Aliamphritea ceti: one gene and its partner. The protein of the gene in region 1 interacts with the protein of each later gene in a pairwise test. Links are inferred from orthologs where the notes say so. Each region holds a gene or a part of one and is shown on either strand. Other genes may lie near its edges. The genes, in order: groL and grpE.

The links.
Region 2: the proteins of groL (region 1) and grpE interact in binary tests that used the Escherichia coli proteins (3 or more experiments, as listed by UniProt). The link is inferred for Aliamphritea ceti from one-to-one orthologs.

What each region holds. Positions count from the first base shown.
Region 1 is NZ_AP025282.1:1,369,060-1,379,525, reverse strand. What follows is about bases 2,836-5,801. They hold groL (chaperonin GroEL), read right to left. Parts: upstream 5,162-5,801; coding sequence 3,509-5,161; downstream 2,836-3,508. Other genes in these bases: OCU49_RS06295 (FxsA family protein), read right to left, coding at 5,753-5,801; OCU49_RS06300 (co-chaperone GroES), read right to left, coding at 5,222-5,515; OCU49_RS06310 (HD domain-containing phosphohydrolase), read left to right, coding at 2,836-3,383. In the rest of the region: 3-dehydrocarnitine:acetyl-CoA trimethylamine transferase BcoG, read left to right, coding at 1-536; OCU49_RS06315 (carnitine 3-dehydrogenase), read left to right, coding at 618-2,087; more of OCU49_RS06310, read left to right, coding at 2,298-2,835; more of OCU49_RS06295, read right to left, coding at 5,802-6,229; OCU49_RS06290 (SDR family oxidoreductase), read left to right, coding at 6,628-7,389; OCU49_RS06285 (2-hydroxyacid dehydrogenase), read right to left, coding at 7,449-8,378; hisD (histidinol dehydrogenase), read right to left, coding at 8,488-9,795; hisG (ATP phosphoribosyltransferase), read right to left, coding at 9,795-10,445.
Region 2 is NZ_AP025282.1:618,587-622,708, reverse strand. The notes cover bases 1-2,941. They hold grpE (nucleotide exchange factor GrpE), read right to left. Parts: upstream 1,799-2,941; coding sequence 1,202-1,798; downstream 1-1,201. Other genes in these bases: recN (DNA repair protein RecN), read left to right, coding at 2,156-2,941; dnaK (molecular chaperone DnaK), read right to left, coding at 1-1,039. Also shown: more of recN, read left to right, coding at 2,942-3,832; fur (ferric iron uptake transcriptional regulator), read right to left, coding at 3,893-4,122. UniProt on the Escherichia coli protein: Participates actively in the response to hyperosmotic and heat shock by preventing the aggregation of stress-denatured proteins, in association with DnaK and GrpE. It is the nucleotide exchange factor for DnaK and may function as a thermosensor.

The DNA of each region.
Region 1 (10,466 bases):
CTGAAATCTGTACTCTGGATTGCGGCACCATGAACTTTGCCGAAGCAGATTACGTGATGACAAATACTCCAGGCATGCTTCGCGCAATGGGTCAGATGATGACTGACCTCGGTGTTCGCCCTGAAATTGAAGCCTTTGATACCGGACACCTTTGGCTGGCCAAGCAACTGGTATCTGAAGGTATTATTGAAGATCCGGTAATGATCCAGCTATGTATGGGTATCCCATGGGGCGCACCGGATGATCTAAACACCTTTATGGCAATGATCAACAATATTCCGGAAAGCTGGACCTTCTCTGCTTTCTCTATTGGCCGCAACCAAATGCCATTTGCTGCCGCTGCAATGCTAGCTGGCGGAAACGTTCGTGTCGGCCTGGAAGACAACCTATGGTTAGGCAAAGGGCAATTGGCAACTAACGCCCAGCTGGTAGAAAAAGCAGCCACTATCGTAACAAACATGGGCGCCACTCTGATGACCCCTGCTGAAGTACGGGAAAAAATGCAGCTAACTAAACGTGCCCCACTGGCACTGTAAACCTGCCAGAATAACAGCAGCCTTCGGGCTGCTGAGTAGTTTAGCCGCCCTTAAGGCTCAGAGAACAAAAAAGAGACATATATGAATAAGATTGCAGCCTGTATAGGCGGTGGAGTTATCGGTGGCGGCTGGGTCGCCCGTTTTCTGTTACATGGCTGGGACGTACGCCTGTTTGATCCGGCACCAGATGCTGAGCGTAAAGTTAACGAAGTCATTGCCAACGCTCGCCGCGCCCTTCCCGCACTGGCCGATGTACCAATGCCAGCTGAAGGCACACTGACACTCTGCTCTACTCTGGAAGAAGCCGTCAGCGAAGCACAGTGGATTCAGGAAAGCGTTCCTGAACGCCTGGAGCTGAAACATAAAGTGATGGCCTCTATTCAGGCAGCCTGCCGCAGTGATGCCATCATAGGCTCTTCAACTTCTGGTTTTAAACCATCGGAACTGCAGGAAAACGCTGCAAATCCGGGACAAATAATGGTGGCACATCCATTTAATCCGGTATACCTGGTACCACTGGTTGAAGTTGTGCCCAGCCAGGCCTGCAGCCCTTATCAGGTTACTAGTGCCAAACAGATTCTTGATGGCATCGGCATGAAGCCTCTGGTTGTTCGCAAGGAAATCGACGCTCATATTGCTGACCGTCTGCTAGAAGCAGTCTGGCGGGAAGGCTTATGGCTGATTAAAGATGATATCGCGACCACCGAAGAAATTGACGATGCTATTCGTTTCGGCTTTGGTTTACGCTGGGCACAGATGGGTTTATTTGAAACCTACCGTATTGCCGGCGGTGAAGCCGGTATGGCTCACTTCATCGGTCAGTTCGGTCCTGCCCTTGCGTGGCCATGGACCAAACTGATGGATGTACCGGAACTGACTGATGAACTAATCCAGAAAATTGCTGATCAGTCAGATGCCCAGTCAGGTATGTACGACCTTCGCCAGCTAGAACAAATTCGTGATGACAACCTGGTTGGCATAATGCGGGTACAAAAAAACGCCGACTGGGGGGTAGGAGCTATGCTGCGCGAGCATGACCAACGTCTCAAAGCTATGTCTCCGGCTCAGGCGCAGCCTGAAATTAGTGCAGAGCCTCTGCAAATGTTCAGCGGCAAAGTACTTCCTGCCTGGATCGATTACAACGGTCACATGAACGAAGCCAATTATCTGCGGGTCTTCAGTGATGCTACCGATAATTTCATGGCCTTTATAGGCGTCAATGATGCATATATACAGGCAGGCCAAAGTTACTACACAGTAGAAACTCATATTCGCCATCTGGACGACATTAAACTGGGGCAAGGTATTGAAGTACGCACTCAGCTAATCTCGCAGAGTGCTAAAAAAATGCACTTATTCCACTTTATGTACAACCGTGAAACCGGAGCTTTAATTGCCACTGGCGAACATATGCTGCTTCATGTCGATATTAATGCAGGCAAAACCTGCCCTGCTACCGATTATGTACAGACCAGACTGACAGCTATATTTGACAGCCATTCTGATTTAGCTGTACCTGAAGGTGCAGGTAATGCGATTGGCAAGAAATAGCAACAGCAGTAAAAAGACGATACGGGCTGCCTTGAGCAACCCGTTTCTATTTGGCAATTATCTCTTATAATCATTAACTTAAGTTACGCCTCAGAGTCATCATTGTGACATGTAAAACTCTTTCTATGAGTTATGCATCCTGTATAGTGCTAAAATCGCTTTTTTTTAGCTATAAGTCCGCGTTATTTGCCGCTGGAAAAGGATTATACGATGGCCACGTTCTCCCTCGGAGGCTCACTGGATAACGAACTCTTCGCTGAAGCCTATGATGAGTTTCTTGAACAATACAGACTTTGTGAATCCAGCATAGTTGACCTTGAACACTCCCCCGAAGATGCAGAATTACTGGGCGATCTGTTCCGTACCGTGCATACCGTAAAAGCTAACTCAAGCATGCTCAGCTTTGCACCTATGGTCGTTATTCTTCAAGAATTGGAAAACGTACTGGACCTTGTTCGGGAAGGCCAGATCCCCTTTTCCGACCGAGCCGGCGATCTGGTATTACTGCTTATGGATAAAGCCCGGGATTTTATGGAGCAATATCATGACGCTCAGCAGGTTGAATATGATGATGCACTCTATGAATCTGTAAAAGCAGGATTACAGAAACTCTCAATGGCACCACCTGAAATGGTCGCGCCACTGCTAGTCAATATCATTGCACTGGTGGACCCTAATACTAGCCAGGTGCCTCTTAAAGAAAAGCACTGGCTCGAAAGCTTCACCGAACCCAGTGAAGACCTCAGTTTCCTGTACAACATGGCACAAGCTTGTGAACAGCGGGTTGGATACTGGCAGGGCCGGACCGACAGAGTGGTTAAGCTGGCACTGGCAACCAATGAAGCTGGCGGCAGCCCGGTAGACGCCAATGCTTTAGCCGCCTCCCTCTTTACCCACGATATAGCCATGGCCTTCCTGCCAACCTCACTACTGACTAAGCAAAGCTCCCTTGACGAACATCAGATCAAATTAATGCGCCAGCATGTTCAGGTTTCTGCTCATCTGATGCGCTCAATGTTCGATTCGCAAAATGCCGGAACAATGCTAATGCAGCATCAGGAGCTATTCAGTGGCAGTGGCTACCCTAAAGGACTTAGCGGTAATCAAATTTGCACTGGTGCTAAAATCATTGCCATAGTTCACACCTTTGAAGCAATCACTCACGGACACACCAGCACCTCGTTGCACAAACGGCCACTGATGCGGGCCTTACTGGAAATAAGTAATAAGGCCGGTGTCGATTTCGACCAGCAATGGGTCGAAATATTTATGAAAGTGGTACGCGAGCAAAAATAGCTGCGTATCAACGGCAAGACCGCGAAAACTCAGACATAAAAAATCCCCGCTACCTGTAAAGATATCGGGGATTTTTTTATAGCAAACCGGCTACGCAAGCATAGCCGGCGAGTGCCGGGGGCTGATTACATCATGCCGCCCATGCCACCCATACCGCCCATGCCACCCATATCAGGCATGCCACCAGCAGCACCGCCTTCAGCAGGCGCATCAGCTATCATCGCTTCAGTAGTGATCATCAGGCCTGCAACAGAAGCAGCAGCCTGTAATGCAGAACGGGTAACTTTAGCTGGGTCCAGGATACCCATCGCCAGCATGTCGCCGTATTCGCCAGAAGCAGCGTTGTAACCGAAATTACCTTCGCCCTTCTCACGGATGTTCGCAACGATTACAGAACCTTCTGCACCGGCGTTACCAACGATCTGGCGCAGTGGTGCTTCCAGAGCACGGAAAGCCAACTCAACACCAACGCTCTGGTCGTGGTTTTCACCTTTCAGTACGCCAACCTTATCCATTGCACGGATCAGGGCAACACCACCACCAGGGATAACACCTTCTTCTACAGCAGCGCGGGTTGCATGCAGAGCATCTTCAACACGTGCTTTCTTCTCTTTCATTTCAACTTCAGTCGCAGCACCTACCTTGATAACTGCAACACCGCCAGCCAGCTTAGCAACGCGTTCCTGCAGCTTCTCACGGTCATAATCAGAAGAAGTTTCTTCCATCTGTGCACGAATCTGGTTAACACGGTTTTCGATAGCTGTAGCTTCGCCAACACCGTCAACAATAGTCGTGTTTTCTTTAGTGATAGAAACACGCTTCGCCTGACCCAGTTGCTCCAGAGAAGCACCCTCCAGGTTCAGACCAACTTCTTCAGAAATTACAGTACCGCCAGTCAGAGTTGCGATATCTTCCAGCATTGCCTTACGACGATCGCCGAAGCCAGGCGCTTTAACAGCAGCAACTTTAACGATACCGCGCATGTTGTTAACAACCAGAGTCGCCAGCGCTTCGCCTTCAACATCTTCTGCGATGATCAGCAATGGACGGGAAGACTTAGCAACCTGTTCCAGGATTGGCAGCAGATCACGGATATTAGAAACTTTCTTATCCACGATCAGCATGAATGGGTTTTCCAGATCAACGCTCATGCTGTCCTGGTTGTTGATGAAGTAAGGAGACAGGTAACCGCGGTCAAACTGCATACCTTCTACTACGTCCAGTTCATTCTCCAGACCGGTACCTTCTTCAACGGTGATAACACCTTCTTTACCTACACGCTCCATAGCTTCAGCAATGATGTCACCAACCTGTACGTCAGCGTTAGCTGAGATAGTACCTACCTGAGCAATAGACTTGGTATCTGCACAAGGTACAGCCATTGCTTTCAGCTGTTCAACAACGGCAGCAGCAGCTTTATCGATACCGCGCTTCAGATCCATTGGGTTCATGCCAGCAGCAACTGATTTCAGACCTTCGTTAACGATAGCCTGAGCCAGAACTGTAGCAGTAGTTGTACCGTCACCGGCAACATCGTTGGCCTGGGAAGCAACTTCCTTAACCATCTGAGCGCCCATGTTCTCGAACTTGTCGCTCAGTTCGATTTCTTTCGCAACAGATACACCATCTTTAGTGACTGTTGGCGCGCCGAATGCTTTATCCAGAACAACGTTACGACCTTTAGGCCCCAGAGTTGTTTTTACAGCGTCTGCCAGAATGTTAACACCAGCCAGCATGCGCTGACGCGCGTCATTACCAAACAATACTTCTTTAGACATTTTGAAAATCCTGTATTCAATTCAAGTAGATTGAAAAATTCTTATCCGGGCCTGGAGCGATTACGCTTCTAGAACACCAAAAATTTCGCTTTCGCTCATTACCAGCAGTTCTTCGCCGTCAACTTTAACAACGTTAGAACCTGCGTACTGACCGAAAATAACCTGATCACCAACTTGAACTGTCAAAGCCTGAATTTCACCAGCATTGGTTATGCGGCCGTTACCAACAGCAACTACTTCGCCCTGGTTAGGCTTTTCAGTTGCAGAACCTGGTAAAACGATACCTGAAGCAGTAGTTGCTTCTTCTTCTTTACGGCGAACAACAACACGGTCGTGTAGTGGACGAATTTTCATTGAATATCTCTCCTGATCCATCTGATCAAAAAAAGTCGTTTATAGTTATTAAACCGCTCATTTAGCTCCGAACTCTTTGACTTATAAAGACTTCAGACCGAAGCAAAGCATGTTTTACATGTTTACAAAGTGATTATCTATATCACCTAATAAATGATGATGTTTAGCTAGATGGGGCCGGCAAAATGGTTTTCAACACTTAACATTAAAAAAAGTGTGATTTTTCTGTTCCGAAAATCAGTCTTCCCGTCGGTATTCGCCGTCAATCACATCACCTTTATTCAAAGTCGATGAATCACGGGGATCAGCATGGTGGAAATTACCAGGACCAGCATGATGATGAAAACCCTGTGTAGGGTTGATCAGCGTCACCTTACTCATGACCAAATCAGCAAAACGCTGACGGGTAAACGGAATCAGACACAGAAACCCAATCACGTCTGTCACAAAGCCAGGCGTGAGTAAAAGCGCCCCACCTACGGCCAACACAATCCCTTCCACCATTTCACGGCCAGGCATTTCACCAGTCGCCATTCGGCCCTGTGCACGACGTAGCGTAGCAAACCCCTGATATCGCAACATGTTTACCCCAATAAATGCGGACAACAACACCAGGCCAACAGTATTCCAGGCACCGATTGCCTGACCTACATTAATCAGCAGGGTAATCTCTATAATTGGCACTATGATGAACAGCAAAAATATAAAACGCATAACAATAACCTGTCAGAAAAATAACGTTGGAGAAATCATTACTTTGTAACTATATAAGTAACCTATAAATCCTATGCTTCAGGCTACTACGATTGTCACAATTTCGCGATCATTTCAGCTTAACCTGACATATTTTCATAACCTGTACGAAAGCGACAAAGCTGCAGCATAATAATTTAATAAAGCAGAGTTTCTTGTTGTGCTATGCAACACCAAACTAAAATATTCATTTATATTTTTATATAAAAAAACCATAACTTATTGATATATATTGAAATTATAAATTTAACATTGAACAGTATGGACTTTTACGCAATTGCGTTATAACTTTTACAAAAGATTGTTGCACTGCACATATAAAAACAAAAAAACACAACATAATTTAAGGTAGTCCGCAGATGGAATTAAAAGATAAAGTAATTGTTATCACCGGTGGTGGCAGAGGCCTTGGTCGTGCAATGGCACTCCAGGTTGCAGCTAAAGGCGCTAAGCTGGCGCTTGTCGATCTTGATCAACAAGGTCTGGATGAAACCATTGGACTCTGCATGGAACTCGGTACTGAAGCCCGTGGTTATATTGCTAACATCGCTGAAGAAGATGCAGTTACCGAACTCTTTAATGATATCGCTGAAGATTTTGGTGCCATCCACGGCCTGGTAAACAATGCAGGTATTACCCGGGATGGCCTGTTCATCAAAGTTAAAGATGGCAAGGTCGTCAGCAAAATGAGCCTGGACAACTGGAATCTGGTTATGGATGTTAACCTGACGGGCACTTTCCTGTGTGGCCGTGAAGCAGCCATTAAAATGATTGAGCTGGGTTGCGAAGGATGCATCATTAACATCTCCTCTATTTCACGTAACGGCAACATGGGCCAGACTAACTACACAGCAACGAAAGCTGGCGTTCAGGCTATGGCTGTTACCTGGGCAAAAGAACTTGCGCGCTATAGTATCCGTGCAGCATCAATTGCTCCCGGTTATATCGGCACAGAAATGGTCATGAGTATGAAACCTGAAGCGCTGGAAAAAATTGCCGCAGGCATTCCAGCCAAGCGCCTTGGCAAGCCTGAAGAAATAGCCAGTACTGTCGCTTTTATTCTGGAAAACGACTACGTCAACGGCCGGTGTATTGAAGTGGATGGTGCACTGCGCATCTAATCAACACCGCAAACAACAAAGCCAGCAACTCGCTGGCTTTTTTGTGTCCGTTTTTTCTTTTAATACCCTAAGCTGCGATCAACCGACTTAACCGGCAGCCCCTGCCCTAACGCATGGATATACTCTTTTGCCTGAACAATTGCGTCCCTGATAGATGTTGGGGCCGCAATGTGCGGTGTGATGAGTACGTTCTCCATTGACCAAAGAGGTGAGTCCTGCGATAACGGCTCGTGCTCAAACACATCCAACATTGCACCGCGTAAACGTTGCTTGCGTAATGCATCAATTAAGGAAGGCGAATCTACTACCTCGCCCCTTCCTGCATTTATTATCACAGCATCCGGCAGTAATTGCTCAAACACAGCAGAATTGATTAACCCTTGAGTATGCTGACTGGAAGGCAATAAATTTATTAATACTCGAGTTCCCTGTAAAAACTCATCCAGACAGTCCTGGCCAGCAAAGCTATCAACACCAGAAACAACCTTCTCGGTACGACTCCAACCTCTAACAGGATAGCCATCTTCAGCAAGCTGTTGAGCAACCTGCGCTCCAATAGCACCCATACCAAGAATACCAACCGGCCAGCCAGCCCTAGCATCTATATTTTTTGACCACCACTGATTGTTTGATTGCTGCTGCTGATAACGGTCAAAATCACGACTAAAATGCAACAAACCGTAACGTACATAATCAGTCATCCACGCAGCCATGCCCGCATCACGTAATTTTAAAATAGGAACAGCTTCAGGCAATCCCGCCACAGCTAAAAGTTTATCAACACCCGCACCAAGATTAATGATGCCTTTCAACTGGGTCTGATGTGCAAATAACGCTTCCGGAGGTTGCCAAACCAGTGCGTAATCAGCCTGCCAATCCGAACATTCCGCTTCAGACCAGAGACGACAATCAGCACTGGGTAGAAACTCTGATATAACCGGCAGCCACTCAGAAAAGTCTTCGCCACGTGCGCAAAACACTATCTTCATACTTTCTTTCCTTCAGAGCTTTTAATTTAAAACTGGTCAAACTTACTCTAAAGCAAAAAAAAGCCCGACAACAGTGCCGGGCTTTCATGAATGATAAGTAAAATTAAGATCAATCCTTAATTCGATACTCAGCAGATCTCGCGTGTGCAGTCAGACTCTCTCCACGGGCAAGAACCGACGCAACTTTCCCCATTTCAGAAGCACCTTCTTCAGAGAACATAATCAGTGAAGAACGTTTCTGGAAGTCATATACACCCAGCGGAGATGAGAAGCGCGCGGTACCGGACGTCGGTAATACGTGATTAGGACCTGCACAATAATCACCTAACGCTTCAGCCGTATAACGGCCCATGAAAATCGCACCAGCATGCTTAATTTCAGGCAACAAAGCCTGAGGATCTTCAATAGACAATTCCAGGTGTTCAGGAGCAACCCGGTTGCTAACAACAGCTGCTGCTGAAAGATCAGGCACTTTAATCAGCGCCGCCCGATCTGCCATAGATACACGGATAATCGCTTCACGCTCCATTGTCGGCAGCAGCTTGTTAATACTTGCTTCGACCTTATTAAGGAACTCTGCATCCGGAGATACCAAAATAGGCTGCGCATCTTCGTCATGTTCTGCCTGAGAAAACAGGTCCATAGCTATCCAGTCTGGATCTGTCTGGCCATCACAGATCACCAGAATTTCTGAAGGACCGGCAATCATATCGATGCCCACAGCACCGAATACTGCCCGTTTAGCTGTCGCAACAAAGATGTTACCCGGGCCAACAATTTTATCGACCTTTGGTACTGTTTCAGTACCATACGCCAGTGCAGCTACTGCTTGCGCACCACCGACAGAAAAAGCGCGGTCTACACCCGCCAATGCAGCAGCAGCCAGCACCAACTGATTAACCTCACCATCAGGTGTAGGTACAACCATAATCAGCTCTTCAACACCGGCAACTTTAGCTGGTATCGCATTCATTAATACGGATGACGGGTAAGAAGCCTTGCCACCTGGCACGTACAAGCCGACTTTATCCATTGGGGTAACTTTTTGCCCCAGTAAAGTGCCATCAGCTTCACGATACTGCCAGGACTCACCAAGCTGCTTTTCATGATAATTGCGCACACGATCTGCAGCTGTTTGTAAGGCTGTTTTCTGCTCCGCTGGCAGGGTATCCAGTGCTTCCTGTAACTGAGTCTGAGAAAACTCGAGCTCAGCCATTTCGGTAACATTTAAACGGTCAAAGCGATTGCTGAACTCAACTACCGCGGCATCACCACGTTGCTTAACCTGATCCAGAATATCATCAACAATAGCGTTAACTTCTTTATTGGATACAGCTTCCCAAGCTAACAGACGATCCATCTGTTCAGCAAAATCCTGCTGCTGACTATCCAGCCGTAATACTTTTAAATCAGCCATTATTTATCTTCGCTCTTTCGTGCTTCAACTGCGGCGGCTAACTGCTCAATGATCGGCTGAATCTGACGGTGTTTCATCTTCATTGCAGCTTTACCGACCACCAGACGAGAGCTCACGTAAGCAATCTCTTCCAAAGGCACCAGGCCATTAGCACGCATTGTGTTACCTGTATCAACAATATCTACAATACGATCAGCAAGACCCATAATAGGCGCCAGCTCCATTGCACCATAAAGCTTAATGATATCTACCTGATGTCCCTGACGGGCATAGTATTCTTTGGTGACATTCACAAACTTGGTGGCAACTTTGATACGACCAGATACTGGCGGAGCATCCTTCAGAGAAGCTGTCATCAGCTTGCAGCGAGCAATATCAAGATCCAGCGGCTCATAGACGCCTTTGGCGCCGTATTCCATCAGTACATCTTTACCTGCCACACCCATATCTGCGCCACCATGCTCAACATAGGTCGGAACATCAGTCGCCCTGATCACAACCAGCTTGATGTTGTCATGATTGGTATCAAAGATAAGTTTACGGCTGCTAAAGATATCTTCAGCAGGCAGGATGTTAGCCGCTTCGAGCAACGGCAACGTGTCTTTCAGAATACGCCCTTTAGACAGGGCTATAGTCAATTGCTGTTTCATGTTTGCTATTTGACAATCCGT
Region 2 (4,122 bases), 750 kb from region 1 along the record:
GCATACGTGTCTGACCACCAACCAGGATTACTTCATCAATTTCAGAAGCAGACAAATCAGCATCTTTCAACGCGATACGGCAAGGTTCCAGTGAACGCTCAACCAGTTCTTCAACCAGAGATTCCAGCTTAGCGCGGGTAATCTTAACGTTAAGGTGCTTAGGACCTGTTGCATCAGCAGTAATGTATGGCAGGTTTACGTCAGTCTGTTGGGCAGATGACAGTTCAACCTTAGCTTTCTCAGCACCTTCCTTCAGACGCTGTAGCGCCAGAGGGTCGTTGTGCAGATCGATACCAGATTCTTTCTTGAACTCGTCTGCCAAATATTCAATCAGACGCAGGTCGAAATCTTCACCACCTAGGAACGTATCACCGTTAGTAGCCAGTACTTCGAATTGGTGCTCGCCGTCTACTTCAGCAATTTCGATAACAGAGATATCGAAAGTACCGCCACCCAGATCGTATACAGCGATAGTCTTATCGCCTTTAGACTTGTCCATACCGTAAGCCAGTGCCGCAGCAGTTGGCTCGTTGATAATACGCTTAACTTCCAGACCAGCGATCTTACCGGCATCTTTAGTTGCCTGACGCTGCGCATCGTTGAAGTAAGCCGGAACAGTAATTACTGCTGCATCAACAGTTTCACCCAGGTAGTCTTCAGCAGTCTTCTTCATCTTCTTCAGAATTTCTGCAGATACCTGTGGAGCAGCCATTTTATTGTCATTTACCTGAACCCAGGCATCGCCGTTATCAGCTTCAACAATTTTGTATGGCACCATGCTGATGTCTTTCTGAACAACAGAATCTTTAAAACGACGGCCAATCAGACGCTTAATAGCAAACAGTGTATTAATCGGGTTAGTTACTGCCTGACGCTTTGCAGGTTGGCCAACCAGAGTCTCACCTTCACCTGTGTAAGCGATGATGGAAGGAGTGGTGCGATCGCCTTCGGCATTCTCAATAACTTTAGTGTTTTCACCGTCCAGTACTGCAACGCATGAGTTAGTGGTACCTAAATCGATCCCGATGATTTTACCCATTGTAAAACTCCAATCTTTCTGTGCCCGGTATGACGGACGAAAATTCTGTAATAAAGCCTTGCTTGCTATATATGTCCGGTTTTCATGCTTTCAAGCCAAAACCGGATCTTTTTTACGGCTTTTATGCGTTTTTCTGCGATAAACTGTCACAGAAGGCCATTTTTATCCCTTGGACACGACAACCATAGCCGGACGAATCAAGCGACCATGCAAGGTGTAACCTTTCTGCATAACCGCCATAACATTATTCGCAGGCACTTCAGGGTTTGGCACCATAGACATTGCCTGATGCAGTTCAGGATTAAAGCTTTCACCCATTGGGTTAATCTGCTCAACTTTGAACTTTTCTAGACCGGCAACAAACATGTTCAGTGTCATCTCGACACCTTCACGCAGTACTTTCACCGCCTCTTCATCAGACTGGCTTGCTTCAATTGCACGCTCCAGGCTATCCAGAACAGGCAACAATTCATTACTGAATTTCTCCAGTGCGAACTTATGCGCTTTCTCAACATCCATTTCAGCCCGACGGCGAATATTCTGCATTTCAGCCTGAGTACGTAACTCCTGATCTTTCAGCGCAGCAACCTGAGTTTCCAGAGTTGTTACGGATGCTTGTAAGGCAGCCACATCCAGCTCACCTTCAGCAGCAGTGTTCAGTAACTCTTCTTCATCCGCCAGAACACCTTCTACGGTTTCAAGAATTTCTTCAGCGCCTTCTTGCGCCGCATCAGCCTGAACTTTATCTTCACCTGCCATCTGTTTCTCCAAGATATTTCTGTCTGCAACAGCCTGTCGACCACTGCTTCACAAAAGGAATCTTTACACCCGCACAGCTTAGTAACGGGGTAAATAACGTTGCAGACATATATGGGGCTGTGCCGGCAAGATTCAAGTAAAAAGACATATTTTTTTAACACCTGACGAGAAAACATATTGCGTCTGATAAGGGAATGGCTTATAAATTAAAAAACACTGTATAAAAACACAGCTCATACAGTGATACGTCACTCAACCTCTCCGTTGAACATACGTCATTTATACCAGGTTGGCCGACGTCAATACGCGATACAGCAGTACGTAAAAATAAGCGCACTTTTTCCTGAGGCCAGAAGAATGCTGACACAGTTAAACATTCGTAATTACGCCATTGTTGAACAGCTCGATTTAGAACTTCACAACGGCATGACCGTTGTGAGCGGAGAGACTGGTGCCGGCAAGTCAATTATGCTCGATGCTCTGGGGCTCGCCTTAGGCAAACGCGCCGACAGCGGCACCGTCCGCAACGGTGCAGAACGGGCAGAAATCACTGCTGACTTCGATATTAGTCAAATTCCAACCGCCAGAGACTGGCTAATTGTGCAGGAGCTGAATCAGGATGATCAGTGCATTCTTCGTCGCGTTGTTACCGCAGAAGGCCGTTCACGGTGTTATATAAATGGCACCGCCTGTCCAATCGCTAAAGTACGTCAGTTGGGCGAATATTTAATTGAAATTCATGGTCAACACGAACATCAGCGCCTGCTTAAAAAAGATCATCACCGACACTTACTGGATGCTTTCTCAGGCGAAACCCGCCTGGTTAAACAAACCCGTCAGCAATACAAGCAATGGCGCTTGCTTGATCAGAAACACAAAACACTTTCGCAACAAAACGAAGAACAGGCAGCCCGAGTCCAGTTACTTAGTTATCAGGTTGAAGAGCTTGAAACACTGCAAATTCAAAGCGGTGAATTTGAATCCCTCGTCAGTGAACAGCAAACGCTGGCCAACGCAGGTGAAATTATCCAAACAGGTCAGCAACTGCTACAAATAACTCAGGACGGCGAAGGCGGTAACTGCCTTAACTTATTGAACCAGTGCCAGCATCTGCTCAGCAATATGAAAGCGCAATCACCTTCGATTCGTCAGACAATGGAAATGCTGACCAGTGCACAAATTCAGATAGAAGAAGCCAGCCAGGAGATGAATCAATATCTCGGCCGGGTTGAATTAAACCCAGAACGCCAGCTTATTGTCGAAGATCGCCTCAGCAGTCTGTTCGACCTCGCACGCAAACACCGTATTGCACCTGAAGAACTGAGCGATCATTTAAGCGCACTACAAGCTGAGTTGGCAGATCTGTCAATGTCTGATCAGGAGCTCGATGCCCTTGAACAGCAAGCACAGTTAGCACAGGAAGGTTACTATCAACTTGCTGAGCGTCTCAGTGAAGTCCGTGAGCGTACTGCCCGCAAACTGAACAAACAGGTTAATAAGCAGCTACATGATCTCGGTATGCCTGCCGCTAATCTTGACGTACAACTCACCGCTTATGAAAAAGGTCAGTTAAATCCAAACGGGCTAGAAGAAATAGAATTTCTGATTTCAACAAACAAAGGCCAACCAGCACGATCACTGCATAAAATTGCATCCGGTGGTGAACTGTCACGTATCAGTTTGGCAATTCAGGTAATCACAGCACAATCAGCCAGTACACCTTCGCTGATATTTGATGAAGTAGATGTTGGCATAGGCGGCGCCATCGCCGAAGTGGTAGGACGATTGTTACGCCAGCTTGGCGGACATAGTCAGGTATTGTGTGTCACACACCAGCCACAAGTTGCATCTCAGGGGCATCAGCACCTGTTTGTCAGCAAGCGAGCCGGCAAGAAGCACACTCACACACAGATCAATATGCTAAGTTCCGATGAGAGAGTTGAAGAAGTTGCACGTATGCTTGGTGGTATTGATGTTACCAATACTTCACGTGAACACGCCAAAGAAATGCTCAGTATTACCCGCCCTCACTAAGAATTGTAAACAGACAATAAAAAACCGGCCAGAGCCGGTTTTTTTTACATCTGAGAAAGCTTACTTAGCTTCGCAGCCTTCTTTACATACACCATACAGGTACAAGGTACGGTCAGTAACAGTGAAGCCTAAGCCTTCAGCAATCTCATCCTGGCGCTTAGTCAGGTTGGTATCAGTAAATTCACGTACTTTGCCACATTTTACGCAAACAATATGATCGTGCTGCTCGTCCTTGCTCAATTCGAAAACGGAATGACCGCCTTCAAAATGATGACGGCTTACCAGACCTG